Regions from separate parts of the Rossellomorea sp. DUT-2 genome, predicted to be linked through region 1. Evidence: riboswitches for the same ligand, from Rfam matches in the RefSeq annotation. Region 1 holds a riboswitch; each other region holds the start of a gene.

Region 1 (4,253 bases):
TCTTCGTGATCATCAGTGAGATCAGCAGGAATGGTACCGCCAAACCAAGCGAATACACAATCAGCAGCACGACTCCTTGAGTCAATGTACTGCTGGCACTTGCTAATAAAAGAATGGAAGAAAGGGTTAATCCAACACATGGTGACCATCCGCTGGCAAAGGCCATGCCCAGCAGGATAGAACCCACAGCTGTCCCTTTTTTCCTTGTTTCAAACTTTCTCGTATCTTTCATTAAGAAAGAAAAGCTAAGCCAGCCCATCATCTGTAAACCAAATACAATAATCAAAATCCCTGCAATCTGTTCAATGTAAATCCGATATTCTGAGAAAACCTCTCCAAGAAAGCTGGCAGAGGCCCCCATTAGAGTGAAGATGAGGGAAAATCCTGCAATAAAACCAAATGACCTAAGTAAGACCACCGATCTTTCCACCTGCATTTGTCCTTCTCTTGCCTGTCCACCTGTTAAATGACTTACGTAAGCCGGGAGAAGCGGAAACACACAAGGTGAAAAAAAGGATAGTGCCCCGGCGGCTAATGCAAACCAAATCGATACTTCCGTCATACTGTTCACTCCTTTACATGAACAGTATGAACAGGAAATGTTAATGTTTGATTAAGATAGCTATCTTTATTTCCTATATATCGATGTTCCCTACCCTTTTTTCACGACAATATAATAAACCGATGGATGCAAGTGACCTACTGTTGTGTGGAACCCGGATGATTTGAGCTGTCGATCGAGTTCCCCGGAAGAAATCCGATGATCTATTGGTGGTCCCATTTCTGATTCTACCTTTTCCCAATCCAGGATCAGCCAAATTCCATCTTTCTTCAGCATATCGTGTAGATCCTGAAATACTTTGATCAGATCTGGAACTTCGTGCAAGACAAAGGCGGATACGATTTTATCCAAGGTACCTTTGTTGAAGCTGAGGTATTCCAGGGATGATTTCACATACACGATATTGGCTACATTTTCTTCGTTTGCTCGATGTTTCAGGTATTCCAGCATTTCCTGCTGCAGATCTACTGCCTGGACCTTTGTTTCAACCGTTTTGGCAATGGGAAGAGTCAGATAGCCATTTCCACACCCTAAGTCGGCAACGATATCGTCTTTATCAAGGTTGAGAAGTTCGAGTACTTTGACCACTGGTACGAGCTCCTGACGTTTTGGATCGAGGAGCTTTGACGCTTTATGATGTTCGAATAAATCTCCTGTCATTTGGTTTCCTCCGTTCGGCAAATATACCCCGTTATGTATTAGTATCTTAAATTCTACATATACAAGCAAGTTATTTACTCATAGTGTATCCTATATGAGAATTATTACAGATTTACGGAAAGAGTGTGTGTCTAATCATTGAAATATGCACGAACTACTTCCATATGAGATGACGGTATATTAGAAACAAGGGCTTGAAGAGCAATTACTGCCTGTTACATAAATAAAACCGAATGCCGGATTGGATCCGCATTCGGTTTTTATGCTGCTTTTAATCCTTCTAAAATAAGCATAAAGTATGTAACTGTATTTCCACCACGGCGATGGATGATTTCAATGTCGTTTAGTATCCTCTTAACCTCTTCTGCGCCGAGATTTTCAATAATCATCTCGGTGATTTCTTCTGCTGAATATTCACCAACATAGGTATACTTTAATGCAGTACGATTCCTTCTACAAAAACTTCTTAATTGCCTTTTTAATTCAGTCGATTCCAACATCATCATCCTTACTACAGATTCAAATCCTACTATACTGGACATATAGATAAAAAAATCCCACCAAAAAGGCAGGCAAAATGATACTAATAAAACGTCCTAATTAGTATTCATTGTAATCCATTGTTTTCGGTAACCCGGCGATCATTATTTTAAAATAAAAATGGAAGACCCGTGGTTTTGCGTCCTAATCTTTCAATTAGTTTGCCTTTTCGAAGGACTATACAAATCATTAGTTATAATATTTAGGTAATATAGTTGTCATTATACTAGAAGAAAAAGGATATGAAAACAGTCATGAGAATAATATTCCATTCCATTTCCTTACATCTTTATGTAATACAAACCAAATGAAGTATATCTATAAAAGAAACCCCGCCATGAGCGGGGTTTTCTAATTAAAAGTTAATATATTGACGTGGGTTTACAGCATTGGATTTCGATGCATTCCAAGAACCTGCGTGAAGCTCAAAGTGTAAATGCTGACCGAAAGAGTATCCTGTGTTACCCATGTAACCGATTCTGTCACCTTTGTTCACTGCTTGTCCAGAGCTAACTGATGAAGAAGCCATGTGGGCATAAACCGTCGTGAACGTTTGACCATTAATTGAGTGAGTGATGTATACTACGTTACCATAGCTTGAGCTGTACTGACTCTTGATGACATATCCATCAGCTGCTGCTGAGATCGGAACACTTCCTCTTGCCGCGATATCTGTACCATAATGGTAACGTTGTTTACCGTTCAATGTGTCCCAGCCAAAATTAGTTGTAATCGTTCCATAAGCTGGAGCTGTCCAGGCACCGGCACTTACTGGTGCACTTGGAGCTGATGGAGCAGGTGCTGCAGAAGAAGAACCACCACCGCTATTGCTGCTCGCAGTTGCTTGTTGTTGTTCTGCTGCACGTTTTGCCGCTTCAGCTTCCGCTTGACGCTTGCGTTCGATTTCACGCTGGCGTGCAAGTTCTGCTAGACGTGCTTGTTCAGCCTGGATTTCACCTTCAAGCTGGTGTTCCATTTTAGAAAGCTCATCCGATTCTTTTTGAAGATCTTTCTTTTCCACTTCCAAAGAAGCCTGCTGCGCTTCTAGCTGCTTGAATAAATCCGCTTTTTTAGCTTTTTGACTATCAAGATCTTTTTTCAAAGACTCCAGACTTGCTTTAGTAGATTCTAATTCTGCAAGCTTGCCTTCTACTTCTTCTTGTTTCTTTTCTAATTCAGCCTGATCACGTTTTTGTTCGTCCATGATCTTCTTATCTGCACTTACAATTGTATTAACTGCTGTTACACGGTTGATGAAGTCACCGAAGCTGTCCGCACCAAGTAGTACATCAAGATAATTTGCAGAGCCGCCTTTTTCCTGGATGGCGCGGGCACGTTCTTTTAATAGTTCGTTACGTTCTTCTATCTTTTGCTTTAGAACTTCAATTTCTTCTTTAAGTTTATTGATTTCTGCTGTTGTTTCGTCAATCTCTTTTGTTTTCTCAGTAATCTTTGTTTCAGTATCTTTTAATTTTGTACTAATTTCTGCAATTTGTGATTGGATTTCTTGTTGTTTATTGATGTTTTGGTTAATCTCTGATTTTTTCTCATCGATCTTTCCATTGATTTCCTCTTTTTTAGAAGAAATGTCTTCTTGTTGCTTTTGTAATTCCTCCACAGAATGGGAATGAGCGTTAGCTGTTGTCCCTAACGTTGGTAGACTCCCGATTGTTAATGCTGCTGCAATTGATAATGATATGAAATACTTCTTGTTCAAGCGGCATGCTCCTTTCAGCTTCTATCAACCTATCAAATTTTACACTTTTAAGAATTTACGTACAGACATAAAGCTTCCCCAAGCGCCAATCAGGCAACCCATTAATAGAATCAATCCGTTTACTTGATAGATAAAGGGGGTAAAATCTAATATCTGAATAAAATGGTTTTGTAGTTTTGGTTTAATAAATTCATAAGCATAGTAGTAACCTGTTGTGACAAGAGCGATCGGGATAATAGAACCTAAAATTCCAAGCCATAACCCTTCTAGAATGAATGGCCAGCGTACAAACCAGTTGGTTGCACCCACGAGTTTCATTATCTCGATTTCCCTTCTTCTGGCGACAATGGTGATTTTAATTGTATTTGAGATGAGGAACATGGCGGTAAACAATAGACCGATGATTAACACTAATCCAACGTTTCGACTCATTTCCAATACATTAAACAATCTTTCAATCTTCGCTTCACCATAAAGTGCTTCGTTCACACCTTCATACTTGCTGACTTCAGCAGCGATTTTCCCAGTTTCACGGGGATTTTCCGCTTTTACGATAAATACATCGTATAATGGATTATCCTGTTCGAATAATCGGAAATCGTCTCCTAAATCCTTTACAAGATTTTGAAGTTCTTCTTCCTTAGAAGAATACTCTACGGATTCCACTCCACTTATTTGGTTAATCTTCTTATCTATTTTTTCTACTTGAGCTTTTTCAGTACCGATCTCAAGTAGTACGCGTACTTCAACGTCTTTCTCAATATCGGTTGCAAC
Region 2 (4,253 bases), on a different contig from region 1:
GACAGTACCTTCAATATATAAGATTGAAACAGATGTTGGTGAAGTGGAACCAATTTCTACTGTTTCCACACACAAATCCGGGGTCTTTAATGAACCTCTTAACAGATTGATATTTGTTTTCATCTTTTCTGTTAATCCAATTTGCGTACCTCTTACCGAACGTTCTCCGATTGACGCTTCGACGCTTCTTTCTGCCCACTTGGGAGATGGTATAATGATGCCTTCTCGAAACCCGTCAATTAATAAGACAGTGCTTCCTTGTACGATGGCATCGGTCAATTCTTGATACTGAGTTGTCGTTTTCACATCTGCCGATTCAACTATTCTTTCAATGATTTGATCGATGAGTGATTCATTAAAACCTTCAGTCTCGAATGGTTCTAATAAGCTTGACCACAAAATCCTGAATAACATCTGCATCGATAATTCCGTCCAAATAGACAATATTCATTTCAAGGGAACCTTCGCAGCCAGAAGGCTATATATTTCTTACGATAAGGTCAGAAGTATCGTGAAAGGTATTCTTTATATTTTCTATATTTTCTTTTAGGCACATTCACATTGCTATTTTTAGCATCCTTTATCCTCCATAAAAGTTAAAGAATAAAATGAGAATAGGGTAACAATCTCTATAAGAAAGAGAAGCACATAGTTAGATAAACTCTGTGCTTTTTTGCATGCTATTTAAAGTATTCTTTTCGTTATGAATAATCCCATTGAGAAAGACATTCACCTTTTGAAAAAAGAAATAAAATAAGGAAAATGATTAGTTCAATAAATAAAAAATATCCCAACCTCATGCTATACACGAAGTAAACCTTAACGTGAAGGATGATTCGGATGATATGAAAGATAAGGATACAAAAGAGCAATACAATGACGATATTCACAAGTCTATCTCTGTTTCGATACATAGACAGAGTGGGGACGGTTCCGTCTTAACCTTTCCCTTACGACCGTCCCCGGTTTGCATGAGTTGCATTTAAAGAGCCTATTTAACCATAGTGGTTCGGAACACGCTCTTTATATTCTCCTAATATGTAACACAGAACCCATTACCTACACTTACTCTTTATTTGTAGTAAGTTTTTCTAACTTGTTAATGGTTTGATCAATTTCATTTTTAGATTCTGTAACAATTCTTTGTAAGTCTTCTGAAATTTGATTAACTTTTATTAGTTCATTTGTAATATTTTCAATGTTAGCATTAACCTCTTTAATGGCATTATTAGCATTCACAGAGAGCTTCCTCACTTCCTGGGCTACTACATTGAACCCTCTCCCGTGTTCACCCGCTCTGGCTGCTTCAATCGCCGCATTTAAAGAAAGCAAGTTTGTTTGAGAAGAAATATTTTTTATCGATTTCGACGTTTCATCAATTAATTTAATTTGTTCTTTTAAAGACTCTAATGCTTCAACTTTTTCATTAGAATTGTCCATAACTGAGTTAACTAGATTATTCGGCATGCTCTTTAATTGGGAAATGATCTCTATCGTTGTATTTTCCCTTTTTGTAATGTCTGTGGCAATTTTCAGGACTGCATGGACAGAACCCTTTTCATCTAAAATAGGAATATATGTTGCTTCCAGCCAAAGTTTGTTTCCCTGTTTATCAACTCTTTCAATTTTTTCTTGAGATTTTTTCCCTTTCCGGAGGTTGTCCCACAACACTGTATATTCTTTGCTTTGGCTATATTCCATCGTGCAGAACTGTTTGTGATCCATCCCTTGCATTTCCTGTACCCGGTAATTCATTGCATCGGCGAAGTTATTATTTACCCAAATTACCTTCCTGTCTAAGGAGAACTCTATCATAGCCAAATTTGTTTCAAGAGCTAATAGAACATCCTTTATATCTAAAACTTGGGTGCTTGCCTTACTAGTTAATTGGTTCATATACGTATCCCCTTCTTTTGAACATTTGCTTATGTACTCCATTATTCATTCATCTTTAGGTTTCTGGGCATAGAAAGTAACGTTCTATAATAAAAAAAGCTAATCAAACAGTAAAGTTCAATTAGCCGGTTGCGCTAGTTGCTCCCCGATTATCCAAGCGCCCACATACAGATAACCATTCATCGCATCTAAATTAATATATTTAATATATCGACACATTCAAAAAAATATTTAGACTACAAATAGGTGAAGAAATAGATATTGGTAATTATGGATACAGTGGGGACGGTTCCGTCTATACTAGATTCCCGAAAAGTAGAGTAAGAACCGTCCCGGTTTGCACAGACACTCTAAGATGTCATTCCAAACGTGCCTCTTTTCCGGACAGTCTTGAATCCTATACGTTCATAAAGCTTTATGGCTCCGGGATTGTTTTGATTCACGTGGAGGACGACGGATTTCATACCATCTTGTCGGAGGTCTTCTAAGCATTTACAAGTCAATACAGCAGCGATCCCTTTTCCCCGCCACTCCTTAATCACACCCACTTGAATGATATACCCGATTGTATCAGTCTCATGATCGGTTGCAATGAAACCTACCGCCTGGTCATTGACAGTTACGATATAGGACCGTTCCGGTAGAAAATCAGAACCGGACGATATCCACTCCACCCACTTCTCCCCGGGCCACCCTGGAAAACCGGGACGGTCCTTGAATGAAGCCTCGTAAACTTCATAAAATCGCTCTTTCAATGACGCTGACCAACTTTTGAAAATAAATGGAAATGGTGTTTCGATTTTAGGGATGTCCGTTAAGGAGTGTTCCATCACATATTCTTGGAATACCAACTCATAGCCCTTTTGTTGGTATTCCTGAATGATATCATCTGTTATGTTTTCACATTTAATGTTCGTCACGTTGTTCATCTATTTCTGTCTCCGTTCCATTCAATTTAGAGATTTACATACCTTGATAATCTGAAGATACCACGCCCTTTGCATCTGGTCTACGCTTTTAGGTAATCTGCTGATTGATCTATTTGGAGACTGTGATCAATGGTTGGTCTTTAACATTCTATTTGACAAAAAACAAACAATTTTATATTATGTTTATAAAATAACAAACATATTTAAATTTCGTTTATATAAAAATTGCGCAAAAGATAAAAGAATAGGATGTGTTAAGGAATGGAGCTTTCCAACTTGTTTTGGAGTGCCTCTTTGGAAGAAATGAAAAGAGGTTTTATCGAAGAAGAAGATTCCTTTATTTGTCTTATGTGCGGAGAGATCCTTGAAAAAGGCATGGTCTATCCTTACGAAGATAAATTTTACCTCGCTGAAAAATATATGGGTGTTCACATTGAACGTACGCACCTGTCCGTATTCGATTATTTAATTGGAATGGATAAAAAGCTCACGGGTCTGACCGATCACCAAAAACGTTTATTGACCCTCTTTTATCAAGGGAAAAATGATAAAGAAATCAAAGAAGAACTGGATATCGGAAGTGCGTCCACTATCCGGCATCACCGGTTTGCTTTAAAAGAGAAGGAGCGTCAAGCCAAGACCTTCCTGACCATGATGGAATTGCTGAAAGAAAAAGACGAAAATGCCCCGACGTTTGTACCTGTTCATAAAACAGCCACCATGGTGGACGAACGGTACAATATTACACAGACCGAACAGGAGCAAATCGTAAGTAAGTACTTCTCTGACGGGGCATTGACGAAATTCCCCCCAAAGGAAAAGCAAAGGCTGGTCATTCTTCGTGAGATTTCGAAACAGTTGAAGAAAGACGATATGTACGATGAAAAAGAATTAAATCATGTATTAAAAGACATTTATGACGATTATGTGCTTATCAGAAGATATCTCATTGAATATGGGTTTATAGACCGTAAATCCGACGGGAGCAAGTACTGGTTAAAGAAGTAAAGAACTAACAGGAGGTCTAATCATGGATCGTAAAAGAGAGTTAAAACAACAGTATAAAGAAACACCGGTTGAAGCAGGTGTCTTTCAAATCTTAAATCAGCAAAACAATAAAATCTATATCGGAAGCACGAAAAACTTGAAGACCCTGAACGGGATCAAGTTCATGCTTGAAAACAATGGATTCACCACCAGCAAAGGGTTACAAACCGAATGGATCCAGTACGGGAAAGACGCATTTACATTCGAGCTATTGGAAAAACTGAAAAAGAATGATGATCCATTTGTGACTGAAAAAGAAGCTCTGGATGAGTTGGAAGAAAAGTGGTTGGAGAAACTGCAGCCGTATGGAGAACGGGGGTATAATCAGAAGTAGGTACGATGATCACACAAAAACGCTCAGGATGATCTCTGAGCGTTTTT
Region 3 (4,253 bases), on a different contig from region 1:
ATTTTCCGCGACGACTTCGGTTACATACGTACGTTTTCCTTGATCATTATCATAATAGCGTGTTTGGATGCGACCGGTCACTCCAACGACAGATCCCTTTCGGCAATATTTCTCCATATTGTCTGCTGCCCGGTTCCATATGGTGCAGAGTACAAAATCTGTATCAACTTGGCCTTTTTGATTTTTGTAGTTACGATTCACAGCTATCGTAACGTTAAGTATCGATTTCCCTTCCAATGTTTTTCTAGCTTCAGGATCTTTGGTCAGCCTTCCAACGAGGGTCACTTGGTTGATCAATTGTATTCTTTCCTCCTTTCTCTTAAGCTGTTTTCATCTTACAATCTTCTGTCACATCTTGTAAAATCGTGAATTTCCGAAATTCGAGGCAAAAATGGCTTGAATTTCGGAAATTCGCCTAGGGAGATTTGGCGTATTTTACTCAAAATCGGTGTCGAAATTATAAAATTGCATCTTTCGTCCTTTTTTTCATTAAGGAATTTGTTAGGGAAACAATTCCTACTATGATATAATTTTATAAAACCTTTAAATGGGAGATGTTCGTTCATGAAAACCTTTAAAGTTATTTCACTGCAAGTAGTGGAGAACGATGAACTGCGTGACTTTGAGATAGTGGACGGTCTGATTATCAATAAAGAAGATGGACAGAGTACGTGGCTTGTCGAAACGTACTTGTCGAATGAATATATTGAGTTCTTTCAAGAGGCTCAGCAACATAAGGGTGATTTGGAAATCCAGGTCGTGATTTCCAATAAAGCCAATGATCCTGCTGCTTTCATGACTTCTATCCGTTGTATTAAAGAGATGGATGAGCATATCAGTATTATGTTTGAGGGGAAATTGAAGAAACAGAGGAATGAATATGCAGAATTACTCCTTGATGACTTAGTGCAAAAAGGATATTCGGGGGAAGAATTAATCCGGGAGTTCCGTGAGAAAATGGTATCGAAGCCAAGAATTCCGGCAACGGCAAAACCTAGCGTTTAATTATGCGAAATTATATAATACCCATAAGATTGATTATGATATAATTGTATTAATATTGGGGCTTCATATATGAAGTTTTTAGGTAGGTGTTCCCTGTGATTGGAGAAAGAGTAAAGAAATACAGACAAGAAAAACGCATGTCCATGACAGAGCTTGCTGATAAAGCCGGTGTGGCAAAGTCATATTTGAGTTCAATAGAGCGTAACCTTCAACAAAACCCTTCCATTCAATTTCTTGAAAAAGTTTCAGCTGCATTAGGGATTCCGATGGATGCTCTTTTACATGATCAACCAGATGACCAAAATATCGATCATGAGTGGCTTAAGATTGCAGAAGAAGCCATGGATTCCGGAATTACCAAGGAGCAGTTCAGGGAGTTCATTGAATTTAATAAGTGGAAATTAGGCAATAAATAAAGTCTTGCGAGGGAATCGCAAGACTTTATTTATATTAAATCACTTTGTATTCGGTTTTCAATTCCTGGGGCTGGTTTTGAAGAAATTCTCTAATTTCTGATTTAGAAATTCCGGCGTCTAAGGCTTGTTTAATTAGTTCCATCCATTCAAGATCAAGTTCACGATTTGTCAATATAAATACCCTCCCAAAATACATATATGTATTCCAGGCAATCCAGCCATCGTAGTTTTCAAATAACCACACCTTCTTCATCTGTTTTCTGTTGATTATATTCAAGATGATTATGAAGATATGCCTATTTTCCCACCTTAGATCTGTGACTTTGCGTCCTTATTTTTCAATAAGTTTGCCTTTATCTGACTCTTCCCTTCGAACTAATTCGATTATACTAATAAACTTTCCGAGCGTTTGTTGTTTTTTGTCTATTCTGTCAATTTATTTTACACTTTTTTCCTACAATTTGAACTATAATCTGACATACACAAAAAAATTACTATCTTCCGATGAACAAATCGTGTAAGCATATGAGGAGGTTTGTCGAAAAGCTACGTTTTCATGGTGTTTTTATATGTCTCTAGCTTCCTTCTAAGAGGAATGACTTTTTTATTAATGTTTTGGTAATTACTAGGATGATAGAATGTCTGGTTGGATAAGTCAAATCCGCAAGTGGGGCAGATCCATTTACCCGTTTCAGTGCTACTATAGGATGGTCTTGTACATCGCCTACATATCTTTTTGTACATGAGGTCACCTCTACTATCAGATTATGTTTCTTTTTTCTTTGATAAACGTCTATTTGCATATATGAGTGTCAATCCCGTTGTAGTTAATATAAAACCTACCGCTAATAGCAGGTAAAGGTTGGTTGCAGTGTTAGGTAGTTTTGGGCCTTGTGAGGCTATTGGTGAAGATTGGGTTTCATTTGTACCCGGGTTCACCGGGGTCGGCTTAACATTACTGTCTGGATGCTTTACCGGATCATTAGAATCCTCGGGAGGTGTAGTGGTTGTATTTGCGGCTGCTACAATCACGATTTCAAAATATGCTGATGTTTTCTGAAACTCATTCCCTAATGCATATGGCATTTCAACCTGGAAATATAGACTGTCAGTTGCGCTTTTTTTTAATTGCTTTGGTTTAAACCCATTGAAATTCTTTAATTTATCATCAAAGATTAAATTGGATTTGCTCCCTTCGTACACCTTCAACTCCAATTCGTTAAATAGTTTCCTGTCAGATTGTTTATTATTAACGCGAATGGTGTAGTTAAAATCTTTATCCCCGCCATTACTAACCCTCAATTCCCTCTCTGCCCAATCACCCGGCTTCATATTTGAAATGTTAAATAAGAACTTTTCGTTAGGTATTAATATGATATCTACTTCATTTGCATACGTTTTATGATTCATTATTCCAGAGATAAAAAATAGGATTAATAACATTACGACAATTCTATTACGATTCATCTTTTTCATCTCCTAGAACCAGCGAATTTGTTCTTTTTAAAGAACACCTTAACTCATTATAAGATCTCACTTATGAAATGAAAATCTTCAAAATCATTGAAATAACCGTCAAACCTAGTAGATATCGAAACTATCCTCTTTATTCCTTTAGAATTCACTTTATTTCGTACTTTATAATATAATGATTGTTCTATATAATGAATAAAATGAATTGTGAAGGAGTTATCGACATGGTAGGTGATAAGATTAAAGATCTTCGTGAACAAAAAGGGTTAACGATAAACGAGCTTGCTCATCATTCAAATGTGTCTAAATCATATATAAGTTCTATTGAAAGAGGTATTCAAAAGAATCCTTCCATTAAGATTCTTAAAAAAATCGCTCTTACTTTAGATACTTCTTTAGAAAATATTCTTTCGACAGATATGAGTAAGATCTATTTAGATGAGGAGTGGGTTGAACCACTGGAGAAAGCCATTCACCAGGGCTTAACGAAAGAGGAATTTCACGATTTTCTTTCTTTTTTTCAGTATAAAAGGAGGAAACATCATGAGTAGGAAGCTTTTTCTGATTTTTGGGATACTTATTTTATCTTGCGGGCTCTCTTTTGTCATATATTCACTCCTTCAGATGAAAAGTAACGATGAAGCGGAAAATGAAGCTCTGGAGAAAGCAAAAGCAAGTATTATGGAAAATTCTTCAGTACATAAGAGTTCAGAACCAATCACTTCCTCTAAAACTTCAATTAATTACCACTTTGAGAAAGGGGATGTCATTGGGGTTTTACATATTCCAAGACTGGAAAGGGATGTAGCAATCATTGAAGGAACCGATGGGGAGGAACTAAAGAAAGGGGTAGGGCATTATTCATCCACGTCACTACCGGAACAGAAGGATCAAATATTTTTGGCCGGGCACAGGGATACGGTTTTTAGAAATATTGGTGAACTCGAGCACGGAGATATACTTTCCATAGTTATGCCAACGGGAACTTTCTCCTATGAAATTTTCAAGACTTATATTGTAGATGAAAGTGACACGTCGGTTATTCGGGCAACCCGTCCCAAGGAAATTCTGACTCTTTCTACTTGCTATCCTTTCACCCTTATTGGTGATTCGTCCGAACGATATATTATTGAGGCTATAAGAATTCACTAAAAAGTTAACCTCTGGTGAAGATCAATCATTTTGTCTTTTAATATCTCCTTAAAGAAACCCATTAGGAATTACATCTTACATCATCTCTTTTTTTGTGGAAGTATGATTCAAAAATTAAAACAGAGACAACACTAAGCTGCCTCTGTACGTTGAAATGACTACTCGTCCTTATTATCCTGATCCTGCATATCCTTATCATCTTCTACA

What was found. A riboswitch is a leader RNA that binds a small molecule or an ion and turns the genes downstream of it on or off. The one in region 1 is predicted to bind cyclic di-GMP.
Region 2: linked by a shared signal. The riboswitch ahead of ACOSV2_RS20450 (methyl-accepting chemotaxis protein) and the one ahead of ACOSV2_RS16125 (hypothetical protein) in region 1 are both predicted to bind cyclic di-GMP.
Region 3: linked by a shared signal. The riboswitch ahead of ACOSV2_RS18965 (anti-repressor SinI family protein) and the one ahead of ACOSV2_RS16125 (hypothetical protein) in region 1 are both predicted to bind cyclic di-GMP.

What each region holds. Positions count from the first base shown of each region.
Region 1 is NZ_JBQPEO010000004.1:163,923-168,175, reverse strand. It holds gene ACOSV2_RS16135 (cytochrome c biogenesis CcdA family protein) at 1-562, opposite strand, end outside; gene ACOSV2_RS16130 (class I SAM-dependent methyltransferase) at 653-1,222, opposite strand; gene ACOSV2_RS16125 (hypothetical protein) at 1,483-1,764, opposite strand; cyclic di-GMP riboswitch class I at 1,848-1,938, opposite strand; gene ACOSV2_RS16120 (murein hydrolase activator EnvC family protein) at 2,118-3,479, opposite strand; gene ftsX (permease-like cell division protein FtsX) at 3,519-4,253, opposite strand, start outside.
Region 2 is NZ_JBQPEO010000006.1:178,074-182,326, reverse strand. It holds gene ACOSV2_RS20455 (spore germination protein) at 1-420, opposite strand, end outside; gene ACOSV2_RS20450 (methyl-accepting chemotaxis protein) at 1,066-1,896, opposite strand; cyclic di-GMP riboswitch class II at 2,011-2,095, opposite strand; gene ACOSV2_RS20445 (GNAT family N-acetyltransferase) at 2,247-2,825, opposite strand; gene ACOSV2_RS20440 (DUF2087 domain-containing protein) at 3,087-3,833, shown strand; gene ACOSV2_RS20435 (GIY-YIG nuclease family protein) at 3,856-4,206, shown strand.
Region 3 is NZ_JBQPEO010000005.1:224,805-229,057, reverse strand. It holds gene ACOSV2_RS18980 (single-stranded DNA-binding protein) at 1-297, opposite strand, end outside; gene ACOSV2_RS18975 (YwpF-like family protein) at 565-1,005, shown strand; gene ACOSV2_RS18970 (helix-turn-helix domain-containing protein) at 1,101-1,421, shown strand; gene ACOSV2_RS18965 (anti-repressor SinI family protein) at 1,456-1,593, opposite strand; cyclic di-GMP riboswitch class I at 1,627-1,783, opposite strand; gene ACOSV2_RS18960 (hypothetical protein) at 2,187-2,888, opposite strand; gene ACOSV2_RS18955 (helix-turn-helix domain-containing protein) at 3,119-3,445, shown strand; gene ACOSV2_RS18950 (class D sortase) at 3,438-4,046, shown strand; gene ACOSV2_RS18945 (hypothetical protein) at 4,205-4,253, opposite strand, start outside.